Regions from separate parts of the Priestia sp. SRI_019 genome, predicted to be linked through region 1. Evidence: riboswitches for the same ligand, from Rfam matches in the RefSeq annotation. Region 1 holds a riboswitch; the other holds the start of a gene.
What was found. Region 1 has a riboswitch for thiamine pyrophosphate ahead of AC2YJL_RS19695 (acetylornithine deacetylase). Riboswitches for the same ligand answer to the same signal wherever they lie in the genome.
Positions count from the first base shown of each region.

Region 2: it holds a riboswitch for thiamine pyrophosphate, as region 1 does, so the genes downstream of both, AC2YJL_RS23930 (thiamine phosphate synthase) here and AC2YJL_RS19695 (acetylornithine deacetylase) in region 1, are expected to answer to the same signal.

Region 1 covers NZ_JBYCZN010000003.1:272,708-280,104, forward strand. The annotation lists gene AC2YJL_RS19685 (PTS transporter subunit EIIC) at 1-469, shown strand, start outside; gene AC2YJL_RS19690 (MupG family TIM beta-alpha barrel fold protein) at 466-1,476, shown strand; TPP riboswitch at 1,696-1,798, shown strand; gene AC2YJL_RS19695 (acetylornithine deacetylase) at 1,913-3,190, shown strand; gene tenA (thiaminase II) at 3,196-3,867, shown strand; gene AC2YJL_RS19705 (ABC transporter ATP-binding protein) at 3,860-4,624, shown strand; gene AC2YJL_RS19710 (ABC transporter permease) at 4,621-5,364, shown strand; gene AC2YJL_RS19715 (ABC transporter substrate-binding protein) at 5,361-6,371, shown strand; partial or broken gene AC2YJL_RS19720 (ferredoxin) at 6,458-6,703, shown strand; gene hxlB (6-phospho-3-hexuloisomerase) at 6,816-7,373, opposite strand; gene hxlA (3-hexulose-6-phosphate synthase) at 7,384-7,397, opposite strand, start outside.
Region 2 covers NZ_JBYCZN010000006.1:68,609-76,005, reverse strand. The annotation lists gene thiD (bifunctional hydroxymethylpyrimidine kinase/phosphomethylpyrimidine kinase) at 1-331, opposite strand, end outside; gene AC2YJL_RS23950 (thiazole biosynthesis adenylyltransferase ThiF) at 354-1,373, opposite strand; gene AC2YJL_RS23945 (thiazole synthase) at 1,370-2,137, opposite strand; gene thiS (sulfur carrier protein ThiS) at 2,143-2,346, opposite strand; gene thiO (glycine oxidase ThiO) at 2,343-3,470, opposite strand; gene AC2YJL_RS23930 (thiamine phosphate synthase) at 3,454-4,077, opposite strand; TPP riboswitch at 4,200-4,301, opposite strand; gene AC2YJL_RS23925 (hypothetical protein) at 4,460-4,675, opposite strand; gene crcB (fluoride efflux transporter CrcB) at 4,723-5,112, opposite strand; gene AC2YJL_RS23915 (fluoride efflux transporter FluC) at 5,113-5,529, opposite strand; gene AC2YJL_RS23910 (amino acid ABC transporter substrate-binding protein) at 5,853-6,674, shown strand; gene AC2YJL_RS23905 (amino acid ABC transporter permease) at 6,658-7,362, shown strand; gene AC2YJL_RS23900 (amino acid ABC transporter ATP-binding protein) at 7,393-7,397, shown strand, end outside.

The DNA of each region.
Region 1 (7,397 bases):
CGTCATTACAGGACTGCATCAAGGTCTTACTCCTGTTCATTTAGAGCTTATCAATTCAATTGGAGATGATCCGCTTCTTCCTATACTAGCAATGGGCGGAGCCGGTCAGGTCGGTGCAGCTTTTGCTATCTATATCAAAACAAAGAAAAAGCGTTTAAAGCGAGCAATTGGAGGCGCTCTTCCTTCAGGGCTGCTTGGAATTGGAGAGCCGCTTATTTTTGGAGTCACACTTCCTTTAGGACGCCCCTTTTTAACCGCTTGTATTGGAGCTGGAATCGGCGGAGCGTTTCAGGCGCACTTTCATATTGCGACTGTAGCAGTGGGAGTCTCAGGTTTGCCGCTTACGTTTTTAGTTCATGCGCATCAAATTCTTCTTTATTTACTCGGGTTAGTTGTTGCTTACGCAGCCGGCTTTGTTTGTACGTATTTCTTTGGATTCAACGATGAAATGGCGAGAGAGTTTGAATGATTGGCATTTCGTTTTATTTAAATGATAGTGATGCTAAAAAAAGATTAATAGAAGCAAGTGAGTGCGGCGTCACACATGCATTCACTTCGCTTCACATTCCAGAGGAAAAAGGAGATTTGGCTGAACGGGCAAAAGAACTGCTTCATGTGGCTAGAGATTGTGGAATAAGCGTGTATGCAGACGTATCCAAGCATACGCCGGTTCATTTAGGTATTGAAAGCCTTATGTCGCTATCTTCACTTGGCGTATCTGGTATTAGACTAGACGATGGGTTTAGCACAGCAGAAACTCTTTCGCTTGCGAATGAATTTTATATTGCTGTTAATGCAAGTACGTTATCCACACAAGAAATTGAAGCACTCTTATGTGCAGGTCTTCATCATCATCAGCTGCTTGCATGGCATAATTTTTATCCTCGACCTGAAACAGGGCTTGAAGAAACATTTTTTCAAAAGCAGACAGATTTATTTAATGAACTTCGTATCCCAGTCTGCGCTTATATTCCTGGGGAAGGCGAAAAGAGAGGCCCTATTTATCAAGGTCTTCCTACTAGAGAAAAAGACCGTAATAGATGCCCTTTTACCTCTGCAGTGGATTTATACGGCTGCGGAGTAGCGGAGGTTTATATTGGAGATTCATGCGTCGGTTCAAGTTTATTAAAGCGTTTAGTTCAATATCAAGAAAGCAGCATTATTCCGCTGCGCATTCGTTCACCTCATATAGAGGGAACGTACAGCGTGCGTCCAGATGTATCAAGAGACGCTCTGCGTTTAGTTGATACTCGATCTGTAAAACCAGTGCCGCCATTTCATACAGTCGAGCGCAGAATCGGAGCAATTACAATGGACAATGATGGCTACGGACGTTACAGAGGAGAGGTTCAAATAGCTAAAACGAATTTGCCTGCAAATGCGAATGTGAACGTGATTGGGTATGTGATAGAAGAAGATCATGAGCTGCTTTCGTTAGTGAAACCGAGGCAAAAACTTGAGCTTATTCCTGTCTGAATGGAAAAACGGTGTATTTTTAAAGAAGCCGATAGCTAACTAGTAAGCTTATAAAAGTAAAGAGCACATACTACTGAAAAAAGGTGTGTGCTTTTTATTTTACTAAAAAGGAAACTATTTTCATTGCTAAATCATGAACCTTTCTATTGAATAAAACGCTTTACTATGATAAAACTATTACAGGTAAACATATGATAATCGTTTAATTTTATAGAGATACAACGCCACTAGGGGTGCTTTCTAAGCTGAGAGAGACGAGAAGTCTTAACCCTTATGACCTGAACTAGGTAATACTAGCGTAGGAAAGAGGTATTGTAATGGATGTTTTGTATGGTATTTCCTTACGAACTCGTTATAATAATTTTTTGTATATAAACAAAAACACTTCTTTCCTGCGAAAGAAGTGTTTTTTTATGCGTAAAGGAAGGTGTCATACATGGAAGAAACAATTGATTTGCTTGTCAAACAGGTAGAGGATCGCAAAGGGGAGCTAATCCAGTTAGTAAAAACGCTTGTTTCATATAAAACGCCAGCGCCTCCTGCACGAAATTCTCATGAAGCGCAGCGCTACGTAGCGGATTTTCTTAAAAACTGCGGTTTTTCCATCGATATGTGGGATTTATATTGCAACGATCCTATTGTAGTGGGCACGTTAAAAGGAAAAAAATCAGCTGACTATCAAAGTTTAATTATTAACGGGCATATGGATGTAGCTGAGGTACAAGAAAATGAAAAGTGGGAGACAAATCCATTTGAAGCTGTGGTAAAAGACAACATGATAATCGGACGCGGAGTTGCTGATATGAAAGGCGGCTTGGCAGGAGCATTATTTGCAGTTCAGCTTTTAACAGAAGCAGAAATCGAACTGCCGGGAGACTTGATTTTTGAATCCGTTGTAGGAGAAGAAGTGGGAGAGGCAGGTACGCTGCAATGCTGTCAGAAAGGATATACAGCTGACTTTGCGCTTGTTGCCGATACGAGTGATTTACATATTCAAGGTCAAGGCGGAGTGATCACGGGCTGGATTACGATAAAAAGCAGTAAAACCTATCATGACGGTACACGCCGAAGTATGATTCATGCTGGAGGAGGGCTGTTAGCTGCGAGTGCTATTGAGAAGATGGCAAAAGTGATCGGAGGGCTGCAAGAATTGGAGCGCCACTGGGCTGTTACAAAGAGCTATCCAGGGTTTTTGCCAGGGACAAACACGATTAATCCAGCAGTGATCGAAGGTGGAAGACATGCTGCTTTTATTGCAGATGAATGCAGGCTGTGGGTCACCGTTCACTATTATCCTAATGAATCATACGATCAAGTATCAAAAGAAGTGGAAGAATACATTTTAGCTATTGCAAAAGCAGATCCATGGTTAAAAGATAATCTGCCAACCTTTGAATGGGGAGGCACGTCAATGATTGAAGACAGAGGAGAAATCTTCCCCTCATTAGAAATTGATGAAAATCATGCTGGAGTACAGCTGCTTGCAAATACTCATGAACAAATAGAAGGGAAAAAACCTCCAATTGATGTGTCAACTAGCGTAACAGATGGGGGATGGCTAGCTGATGCGGGGATTCCGGCCGCTATTTACGGTCCGGGAAATTTAGCAAATGCACATGCTGTGAACGAACAATTAGATATAAATCAGCTTGTTCAATATACAAAAGTGATGGTGCAGTTCATTTATACGTGGCTGCATACGCATAAGGAGTGATCATCATGAAATTTAGTGAACGATTATACGAAAAGCTGCAGCCTATTTGGCGTCAAAATCATAATCATCCCTTTGTACAGGGAATGGGAGACGGAACGCTTGAAAAGGAGAAGTTTCGCTTTTACATGATTCAAGATTACCTTTACCTAATTGATTATGCCAAATTATTTGCGATTGGAGCCATGAAAGCTACCGATCTTCAAACGATGGGGAAATTTGCTGCACTTTTGGATTCTACATTAAACGAAGAAATGAGCCTGCACCGTGAGTATGCCAAGAAATTTGAAATCAGCGAAAAAGAATTAGAAAAAGCGCAGCCATCTCCTACAACGCTTGCATACACACACTATATGCTGCACGTTGGTCAAAGCGGAACATTAGCTGAATTAGTGGCGGCTCTTTTGCCTTGTATGTGGAGCTATTGGGAAATAGGAAAAGAACTCAGTGAAAAGCCTGGAGCTGAAAATGAGTTTTATCGAGAGTGGATTGAAATGTACAGCTCAGAAGAATTTGGAGAACTAGCAACATGGTGCATTAATTTATTCGACTCACTTACTGAAGACAAATCAGAAGCGGAGTTAGAAAAGCTCGAAGAAATTTTCTTAAATACAACGCGTTTTGAGTATATGTTCTGGGATATGGCTTATAACGAAGCGATGTGGCCAATTCATGAATAAGTCTGTGTTATCTTTTCAAAACGTCAGTTTTACGTACAAAAACGGTGATCAACCGATTTTAACATCATTAAACTTAGACGTGAAAGAAGGCGAGTTTGTCAGTATCGTTGGAGCGAGCGGTTCTGGGAAAAGTACGTTGTTTCGTCTCATTACAGGTCTTGAACAGCAGAGTGAAGGCGATATCGTGATTAATGGACAGTCTTATGAAAAGCGGCTTGGAAAAGTGGGCTACATGCCGCAGCAAGATTTGCTTCTTCCGTGGCGCACGATTTTAGACAATGCAGCGCTGCCGCTTGAGCTTCACAATGTGTCAAAAGCAAGTGCTCATAAGCAAGTATCTCAGCTGCTCGAAGAGTTTGGTTTAAAAGGGTATGAAGATCGTTTTCCAAGTGATTTATCTGGAGGGATGAAGCAGCGTGTTTCTTTTCTGCGAACGGTATTAAGCGGTTCTAACGTGCTGCTTTTAGATGAGCCTTTTAGTGCGCTTGATGCCATTACGCGTTTATCGATGCAGGAATGGCTGCTTGAACAATGGCAAAAGCGTAAGCACACCATCTTATTTATCACTCATGACGTAAACGAAGCGCTTTTTTTATCAGATCGTATTTTTATCTTTTCAGACAAGCCGGTAAGTCATCTTGAAGAGATTCAAGTGCCGCTTAGCAGACCTCGAACGCAAAAAGATTTGAATCAACAGCGTGTGCTTGACGTGAAAGATTATTTAATTGAACAGCTTAGATCGAAGGTGAACACATGAAAAAATACGGGGCTTCAGTTATTTTAGTCGTCATTTTGCTGGCTGCTTGGGAAATTGGAGCACGCGTTGTAAACTATCCATTTATTTTACCAACGCCCACCGGTATTTTAACGAAGCTTTGGGAGCTGCGAATGGATTTATTGTTTAAGCATTTACCAGCTACGCTATCTATTGTCGTAATTGGGCTGATTATATCCGTGGTGCTGGGAGTTATGCTGGCCGTGTGGATGAATTGGAGCCCGCTTATTGAGCGTGCTTTCTATCCGCTTATTATTGCGTCACAAATGATCCCGACCATTGCCATTGCTCCTGTATTTGTGCTGTGGTTTGGCTACTCCATTTGGAGCAAAGTGATTGTGACCGTATTAATTACGTTTTTTCCCATTACCGTTAGCACGTTTGACGGGCTTCGTTCCACAAACAAAGAGTTAAAAGAACTCATGTTAACGATGGGAGCAACAAAAAAAGATATATTTTTTAAGCTGAACATTCCTTCTGCACTGCCTCATTTTTATTCAGGGCTCAAAGTAGCGGTTACCTTTAGTATAATAGGTGCGGCTATTGGGGAATGGTTAGGTGCACAAGCAGGCTTAGGATATTTCAGTCGTCGCATGATGACGCAGTTTGATGCAGCTGGTGTATTTGCACCAATTGTGATTTTATCCGCGCTTGGTATTTTATTCTTTATTATTGTAGTAGGTTTCGAAAAACGTTCATTAAAGTGGAGGAAAACAGAATGAAAAAATGGTTTGTAATTGGCTTAAGCCTGATGCTTGTTTTGATGCTCGCTGCTTGCGGCCAGGACAAGGAAAATAAAGCTGGTGACAGTAAAAAATTAAAAGACGTTACAATTATGCTTGATTGGTACCCAAATGCAGTGCACAGCTTCATTTACGCTGCACAAGAAAAAGGATATTTCAAAAAAGAAGGGCTGAATGTAAAAGTACAGTTTCCTGCTAATCCAACAGACTCGCTTAATTTAGCAGCTGCGGGGAAAGTTACGCTCGGCCTTTATTATCAGCCTGATGTAGCAATGGCACGAGCAAATGAAGATGTGCCGGTAAAGTCGGTAGGAGCAATCGTAAGGTCTCCGTTGAACCGAGTTGTGGCGCTGAAAGATAGCGGTATTAAGCGTCCTAAAGATTTAGAAGGAAAAGTAGTAGGCTACAGCGGAACACCATTAAGTGAATCTGTTCTAAAGAAAATGGTGAAAAGCGATGGAGGAGATCCGAATAAAGTAAAACTAGTAGACGTAGGATTTGAGTTAAATTCATCGCTGATTAGCAAAAAAGTAGATGCCGTAATAGGTGCATATATTAACCATGAAGTACCATTGCTTCAGAAAAAAGGATATAAAACGGTTGACATTGATCCTTCGGATTACGGCGTACCATCTTACTATGAGCTAGTGGCAGTTACTGGGGATCAAACGTGGGCAAAAGATTCTGATACGATTAAAGCGTTTTGGCGTGCTGCGACAAAAGGATATGAGTACACAGAGAAGCATCCAAAAGAATCACTTCAAATTCTATTAGATAACCAAGATAAATCAAACTTTCCTCTTGAAAAAGACGTGGAAACAAAAAGTTTAAATATTTTACTTCCGAAAATGAAGTCTGAACATGGATTTGGCAGTCAAACGAAAGAATCATGGCAGTCAAATGTGGACTGGTTAAAAGAGTCAGGATTAATTAAGAAAAAGCCAAATGTAGATGAAATGTTTGAGAATATCAGAGAATCCAAGTAAATAATTTAAGACGAATTTTAAAAAACCTTCTTATACTGAACGTAACTTTCTGAAAGAGAAAGTGAAAAGGTAAAGGAGGTTTTTTTATGGCTTTTACAATAGTAGATAAGGAAACATGTATTGCTTGCGGAGCATGTGGAGAGAGCGCACTAGGTCTTTATGATTATGATTCAGAAGGTCTTGCTTATGCAGTGCTAGATAACAATGAAGGAACAAAAGAAGTTCCTGAAGATCGGCAAGATGAGATGATGGAAGCGTAGGAAGGATGCCCAACAGACTCGATTAAAGTTGCAGAGCAGCCCTTTTATAGAGATGCAACAAAATTCGAATAAGGCTTTTAAAAAAAGTTAATGATAAAGTACATTTAGTTATGCGATAAATAAATATTCGGTGAAATAAAAAGTTTCAAAACAAAAAAGGTCTTGCCTAGAGCAAGACCTTTTTTTATTCTAAATTTGCGTGCTTTCCGTACATTGTATGGGTATCAAGTTCTTTCTTCTCCATGAAGCGAAGAATCAGCGCATCGTAAAAGAGAAGAAGCGTTTGTTCAAACAGTGACGCCATAGGCTGCACTGTTTGATAACTACTTTGTTCTTGATCCTTCGGAGCACCAGGCAGCTTCACGATAAAGTCAGCCAGCTTGCCAAGCGTGGAATCGGGAGAAATTGTGACTACTCCAACTTTTCCTCCAAGTTCTTTTGCTTTTTGAGCGATAGGAATCAAGCTCTTTGTCTCGCCAGAACCTGATCCGATGATTAATAAATCATCCTTTGTGAAAGTAGAAGTCACGGTTTCTCCAATGACATAAGAATCAATGCCCATATGCATCATACGCATAGCAAAAGACTTGCCCATAAGACCTGAACGGCCTGCTCCTGTAACAAACACTTTTTTAGATGAGATGATGCCATTTACAAGCTGCTCAGCTTCATCATCAGCGATTAGAGCTGTTGTTTGTAAAAGCTCATTCATAACTGTTTTTAAATGTTCGCTCGTCTGCATAGAAAGCTCCTTAATTTGTAATAA
Region 2 (7,397 bases), on a different contig from region 1:
TTGCAATCATAACGGGATCAACTACAACATTTTGCAGTCCGTACTGTTTGATTTTACGAGCCACTGCGTAAATAATATCAGCACTGAACAACATACCTGTCTTCACTGCATTAGGAAATAAGTCAGTGGCAATTGAATCTAACTGCGTTTCAACTGCTTCTACTTCTAAAGGATAAACTCCTTGAACGCCAACTGTATTTTGTGCAGTCACAGCTGTAATAACAGACATGCCAAAAACGTCACGCTCTTGAAATGTTTTTAAATCAGCTTGAATGCCTGCTCCTCCACCGCTGTCTGATCCAGCAATGGTTAATGCTTTTTGTACTGTCATGCTTGAAACCTCCATCTCTTTCTTACCCAATATACCGATGATAAAGTGACTTTGCTTCTACTATATCATTTGTTCCATGGACAAAGACGCGCCCATCTTGAAACATAACTAAACGGTAATCATCTACATAAAAAGAAAGCAGATACGGATTTTGTTCAATTTTATATCCTTTTTCTTTTAATCGTTCACCTAAAGACTGCAGCGGCTGCTTAGCTGATTTGCCCGGACGGATTTGTACCGTGTTTCTTCCGCATAGCACAGCTGTTTTCGTTTGATTTTCATATTGTAAAAAGGGATAGGTTTGTTCACTGCCGCATGAGCGGCAAGCAGATTTGCGAAACACGTTCACATTGATGCTCGTATACTCATTTTTCCATACGTCAAACGAAACAAGTTCCCTCCTGAGCGCATTCCAGTCTCCGACTAATATTTTTAACACTTCTGTTACTTGATGAGCGACTACCATTTGTACAGCAGGACTAATAATCCCCACTGTATCACATGTTAACCCTCCAAGCGGTACAGATTCAAGCAAACAGGATAAACACGGTGTTTCACTTGGTATGATCGTATAACTAATTCCATAACTTCCTACACAAGCTCCGTAAATCCAAGGAATATCATATTTTTGTGATAAATCATTCATTACAAGGCGTGTGTCAAAATTATCGGTCGCATCAATCATAACATCTACCCCCTCAACAAGCTGTTCTAAAACTTGAGGGGTACCGTCTGCTACGTGCGCTTCTATTTTTACATCATGATTAATATCGTGAAGCCTTTTTTTAGCAGCAATTGCTTTTGGAATTCTTTTATCAGCATCTTTTTCACTATATAATTGCTGACGCTGAAGGTTGCTCCACTCTACATAGTCCCGGTCAATGAGCGTTATTTTCTTTACCCCCGCTCGCGCAAGGGCCTCGGCGTTCCCTGTTCCAAGAGCACCTGCTCCTACAATCAGAACATGCTTTTCTTGAATTAGCTGCTGTCCGCCTTTTCCAATAGGTTGAAACAGTTCTTGGCGGGAATAACGATTAATCAACCGATACTCATCCCTTCTGTTGGACTGCTTGCCGTTGCATATTGTTTCTTTTCAATACGTCCTGCTTCAAATGCTGCTCTTCCTGCCTCAATCGCTAGCTTCATAGCACGAGCCATTTTCACAGGATCTTTTGCTCCTGAAACAGCTGTATTTAATAACACACCATCTGCTCCTAGCTCCATAGCTTGAGCTGCGTCTGAAGCCGTTCCAATACCTGCATCTACAATTACTGGAACAGTTGATTGTTCAATGATAAAACGCATGTTCAACGGATTAATAATACCTTGACCTGAACCGATAGGCGAAGCTCCTGGCATAATGGCATGTACGCCTAACTCCTCTAAACGACGCGAAAGTAAAACATCATCTGATGTGTAAGGTAAAACGGTAAAGCCCTCTTTTAACAGTTCTTCACTAGCTTTTAATGTTTCAACTGGATCAGGAAGCAGCGTCTTATCACATCCAATTACTTCTACTTTCACCATATCACAAAGTCCAGAAGCCTTTGCTAATTTAGCAATACGTACGGCCTCTTCTGCATTTTTTGCTCCAGCAGTGTTAGGCAAAAGAGTGAAACGCTTCACATCAAGCGCTTCTAGTAAATTAGGCTGATTTTGATCAAAAATATCCATTCGTCTAACAGCAAATGTTAAAATTTCTGTTTCCGACTCTTCTACCGCTTGACGCTGAGTCATAAAGTCCGGAAATTTCCCTGTTCCTAATAATAAACGTGAATTAAATGTATATTGTCCAATTTTTAACATACTCTTCATCCTCCTCCTACAAATGAAACGACTTCTAACGCATCTCCATCTTTTAAACTTGCATCACTATGTTCTTCTTTTTGTAAAATATTCTTGTTTAGCTCAACAATTACCACTCGTTCATGCAGGTTCTGAGCCTGCAACAAGTGCTGAACCGTTTCAATTTCCTCTCCAACAGTAACGGTCTTACCATTAATGATTAGATTCAATGAACTCCCTCCATTACTCTAGTTAGCTGAAATGATGTAAAAAATGAATGATTCGGCTTTTTCCCTAACAAAGCATCAGCCATAATTTTTCCAGTTGCAGCACTTAATAAAATACCGTTTCGGTAGTGGCCAAACGCCATGTGTAGATTCACTATTTCAGGATGCTCTCCTAAATAAGGCCAGCCATCATTTGTTTGTGGACGAAGACCTGCCCATGCTTTTTCAAATGTGGCTTCTTTAATAGCCGGCAGAAGCGCAGAAGCTTTATTCAGCAAAAATTGAATACCTTGTGCAGAAACCGTCTTGGTAAAATCATGCTGTAGCTTAGTTGCCCCTATTACGATTCTTCCACCAGTCTTTGGCACTAAGTAAAAACCTTCATCTAAAAATATCGTTTTAGAAAGCAAAGGCTTATGACTTTGCAAAGCAATACACTCCCCTTTTACAGGAAACACCTGACCTAAATGTTCAGAAGAAATAAAGCGTTTAGCCCATGAGCCTGCTGCAATAACTACTTTTTCTCCATAAAAAGATCCTTTGGACGTCTGTACACCTTTTACTGTTTCATTTTCCATAATAAGAGAATGAACGTCACAGTATTCGAATATATCTGTTCCGTGATACAAGGCTCCATGAGCAAGAGCTTGCGTTAACTTAGCCGGAGCTAGCTGGCCGTCCCCCGGTATTGTAATGGCTCCGTATATGTCTGGAGAGAGCCCGGGTTCTAACAAACGCGCTTCTTTTACATCAATCCATTTTACATGTTCATCCCACCTGTGGTGCTGAGCGGCTTTTTTCTTTAATACGTGTGCATCTTCTTCTGTTACAGCGACTTTTAATAAGCCTTTTTGAATGAGCTCTACGTCGATGGCCGTTTTTTCTTTTAGTTCCTTCACCAGCTCAGGAAACATGCTTCTGCTCTTAATAGCAAGGTCTAAAAGAGGACCTTCTTCATCAATTTCAGCTTGAGCACCTAAAATACCAGCGGCTGCACTTGAAGCTTCACAACCAATTTGATTGCGCTCAAGAATGGCTACTGATGCTCCTTGTTTTGACAAATGATAAGCGATAGAAGAGCTAATTATGCCTCCTCCGACTAACAGTACATCATAATGCTGCTTCATTTTCTCCACCTCCAGATGTCCATATATGAGAATATTGTTTAATCGCTTTAAGGGGATCTTGCGCAAGCATGACACTAGACATCACAGCTATACCATGTGCTCCTGTTTGCAGTACCTCTTTGGCATTTCCAGGTGTAATCCCACCAATCGCAATAACTGGTATCTCCACAGCGTCTACTACTTCTTTTAGCGCTGCTATCCCTCGACTTTTTAATCCTTTTTTTGAATGAGTTGAATAAATATGTCCGTATAGAATATAATGAGCGCCATCTTTTTCAGCTTCTAGAGCTTCTTCCACAGAGTGAACTGATTTTCCCACAATAAGAGAAGGAAATGCGTCTCTAACACACGAAACATCTAAACTATGATAGGCAAGCTGTACGCCTTTTGCTTTTAAAGCATGCGCTACATCAACTCGGTCATTTACAATAATTTTAGAGCGACAAAATGGCAGGCTTTCTAGCAAACATTGAATCTGCTTTGCCGTTTTCTTTTTTTCTCTAATATGAATGACACCCACAAAAGGCTCAATAGCCGTTAAAATGTCCCGAACCTCTTTAACTGGCTGCTTATCTGTTGTAATGACATGAAATTTAGGAATATCCATATGATCGAAACCTTTCCATTCAGAATAAAGAGAAATTTCAATCACTTCATCTTGTGTAGAGGGCTTGATTACATACAAAAAAACCACTCTACAACGTAGAGTGGTTAGCATGTATCGTTATGTAAACATGATCGCCACTTCCCTACGCTGGTACAAACCAGATCAGGTTCAAAGGGTCCGAAATACATTCGTCTCAGCTTCAAAAAGCTCCCCTAGTGATTGCTATTTATTGATTTTGTTTTTGCACTTAAAATTATAACACAACTAGATGTAAATACAATATCTCTTTATGCTCTTACGGCTCTCTTCCTTTTATAGATGTATCTTTTAAGCTTCTTTACTAAGAGGCCCGGCGCACCGCATCATTCTGCTTTTTATATAGTTAGTAATCGGTATAGTCGTCAAATTCTTCTTTGTCTTTTTCCTTTTTCCGATCCCATATAAACAGCAGGAGTAACATAATAAAAGTTAGAATATAAAAACCGTAAAAAATAAATGCCGCCACAACATTTATAAATAAAAATAAAAAACCGATGATCTGACCTGCAACAGCTACAATCAACAAAATGTATTTCCAAACTTCTGCTTTTCTATCCATTCTCTACTTCTCCGTCTTTTTGTTTTTCCCTACTAGAAACGTTCTCTTTACTTAAATAAAAACGTTCCTGCCATTAAACCGACTGTAAATAAACCAACTGTTCCAAATGCTGAAATCCCCACGTAAGCCAACATTTTCCGATAAGATTTTTCTCGAATTAACTGTACGGTTTCCACACTAAACGTTGAAAAAGTGGTAAAGGCACCAAAAAAACCAATGCCAATCATTAAAAATATTGAATCATCATAAGCATGACTCGGAACCTTTCCATAATAACTACCGTAAAAAAGACCAAGGCCAAACGCACCGAGCAAGTTTACAAACAGCATTGATACTGGAAAAGGAGGGTTTGAAACTGCTTTTGTAACTTTTAAACCCAAAAGATAACGGCATATTCCTCCAGCTGCTCCACCAAGTGCCAAGCTCACTATGCTCATTTACTTCACCTCATGTACTTTCACTAAATTTTCCCCTGCCGCTTCACCGCATAGATAGCCTGCTAAAGCAAGAAGGATTCCACCTACTAAAGAGACAATGACATAAATGGCTCCCCCAAATAAATGGTGCTGAGTGAGAGAAATGACGTCTCCTGCAAACGTTGAATACGTTGTAAAACCGCCGCACACGCCAACTCCTAGTCCAAGCTTTATCCATTCTTTTGGCTTTTTCCACACAAAAAATCCTGTTAATAGGCCTAGTATGAAGCTTCCTAATAGGTTTTCGATTACCGTTCCTATTGGATAGCCCGTATATAATAAGGAAAGATTCAGCAAATAACGTGCATATGTACCAGCGATAGCGCCAAAGGCAATTGAGATTAAGTTTATGGCTTTCATCATATCGCTCCGTTTCATAAATTCTTCTTTAAGTGTACCATAAGGAATTTATTTCTACCTTAACATTTAACTATATGTTTATTGCACCAAAAGTCATGAAAAAATGAAAGAGAAAATCGTCGCATGAAACTTCCTTTTTACTCCTCAAATATCCCTTAAAAATCCACTTAATCCAAATTTTAAAATCTTTCTGTATCCTTATGACAAACCGTGTATAGAAGGTATATTTCCCTTATTTTAAGTCACATTAATCGTATAAGTTTTTTTTGTTGACTTTTGCTGTGTTCTTGTTTAGTATCACAGAGTATCATTTCCTATCAGAATACTAGGGGGTTTAGAAAATGAAGAAATTTGCTGCACTTTTGTCGCTACTATTAGCTTTCACAGTTGTGCTTGCCGCATGCGGTTCTAGCTCAAAAAATGAAGCAAACAATGGAGACAATAAATCTTCACAAGAAGATTTATATAATAAAGTGAAAAAAGATGGCGTATTAACAATTGGAACTGAAGGTACATACCCTCCGTTCACTTTTCATGATGACAAACAAAAGCTAACTGGGTTTGATGTAGAATTGGCTCAAGAAGTAGCTAAACGTCTTGGCGTAAAAGCTGAGTTCAAAGAAACACAGTGGGATGGCATGTTTGCTGGATTAGATGCTAAACGATTTGACATGATTGCTAATGAAGTTGGTATTCGTGAAGATCGTCAAAAAAAATACGATTTCTCTGATCCATACATCCAGTCAGGCGCTGTATTAATTGTTCGTAAAGACGAAAAAGATATCAAATCATTTAAAGATTTAAAAGGAAAAAAATCAGCGCAGTCATTAACAAGTAACTATAAAGACATGGCTCAATCTTATGGTGCAAACATTACGAGTGCTGAAGGTTTTGCTCAAGCAGTAGAACTAATGAGCGCAAACCGTGTTGATGCTACAATCAATGATAAATTATCGTTCCTTGACTATAAGAAAAAGCACCCTAACGCACCTATCAAAATCGCGGATGAAAAATCCGATGGTGCTGCAAGCGGCTTTATGTTTAGAAAAGACAGCGGTAAGTTAGTGGATGAAGTAAACAAAGCATTGAAAGATATGAAAAAAGACGGAACATACGCAAAAATTTCTAAGAAATGGTTTGGCGAAGATGTTTCTCCTAAATAATATTTTTCCTGATGGAGAGCGATTGAATCAATTGATTTCAATCGCTCAATCATCTCTTTTACCAATGCTAAAGGGAGCTATTCAATATTCTATTCCACTAACATTAATCACGTTTGTACTCGGTATCATTTTAGCTGTCTTAACAGCCTTGGCTCGTTTATCATCTATAAAAGTTTTAAATATAATTGCGCGCATCTATGTATCGATTATTCGAGGTACACCGCTGCTTGTGCAATTATTTATTATTTTCTACGGCTTACCCAATTTAGATATAACAATTGACCCATTTATCTCTGCTGTTATTGGATTTTCATTAAGTGTAGGTGCGTATGCATCTGAAATTATCCGAGCAGCGATTCAATCTATTCCTAAAGGACAGTGGGAAGCTGGTTACTCACTTGGTATGACCTATTCCCAAGCGTTAAGACGGATTATTTTACCGCAAGCAGCACGTGTATCGATTCCGCCATTATCTAACTCTTTTATTAGCCTTATTAAAGATACGTCACTTGCATCGCTTATTCTTGTTTCTGAGATGTTCCGTAAAGCTCAAGAAATTGCTTCGACTAACTATGAATTTTTACTTCTTTATAGTGAAGCAGCGCTCTTGTACTGGATTATGTGTACAATCTTATCCATTATCCAAGGACGCATTGAAATAAGACTAGATCGTTACGTATCTAAATAACCGTTTCGAGTAGCTAAAGGAGTTTTTTATATGAT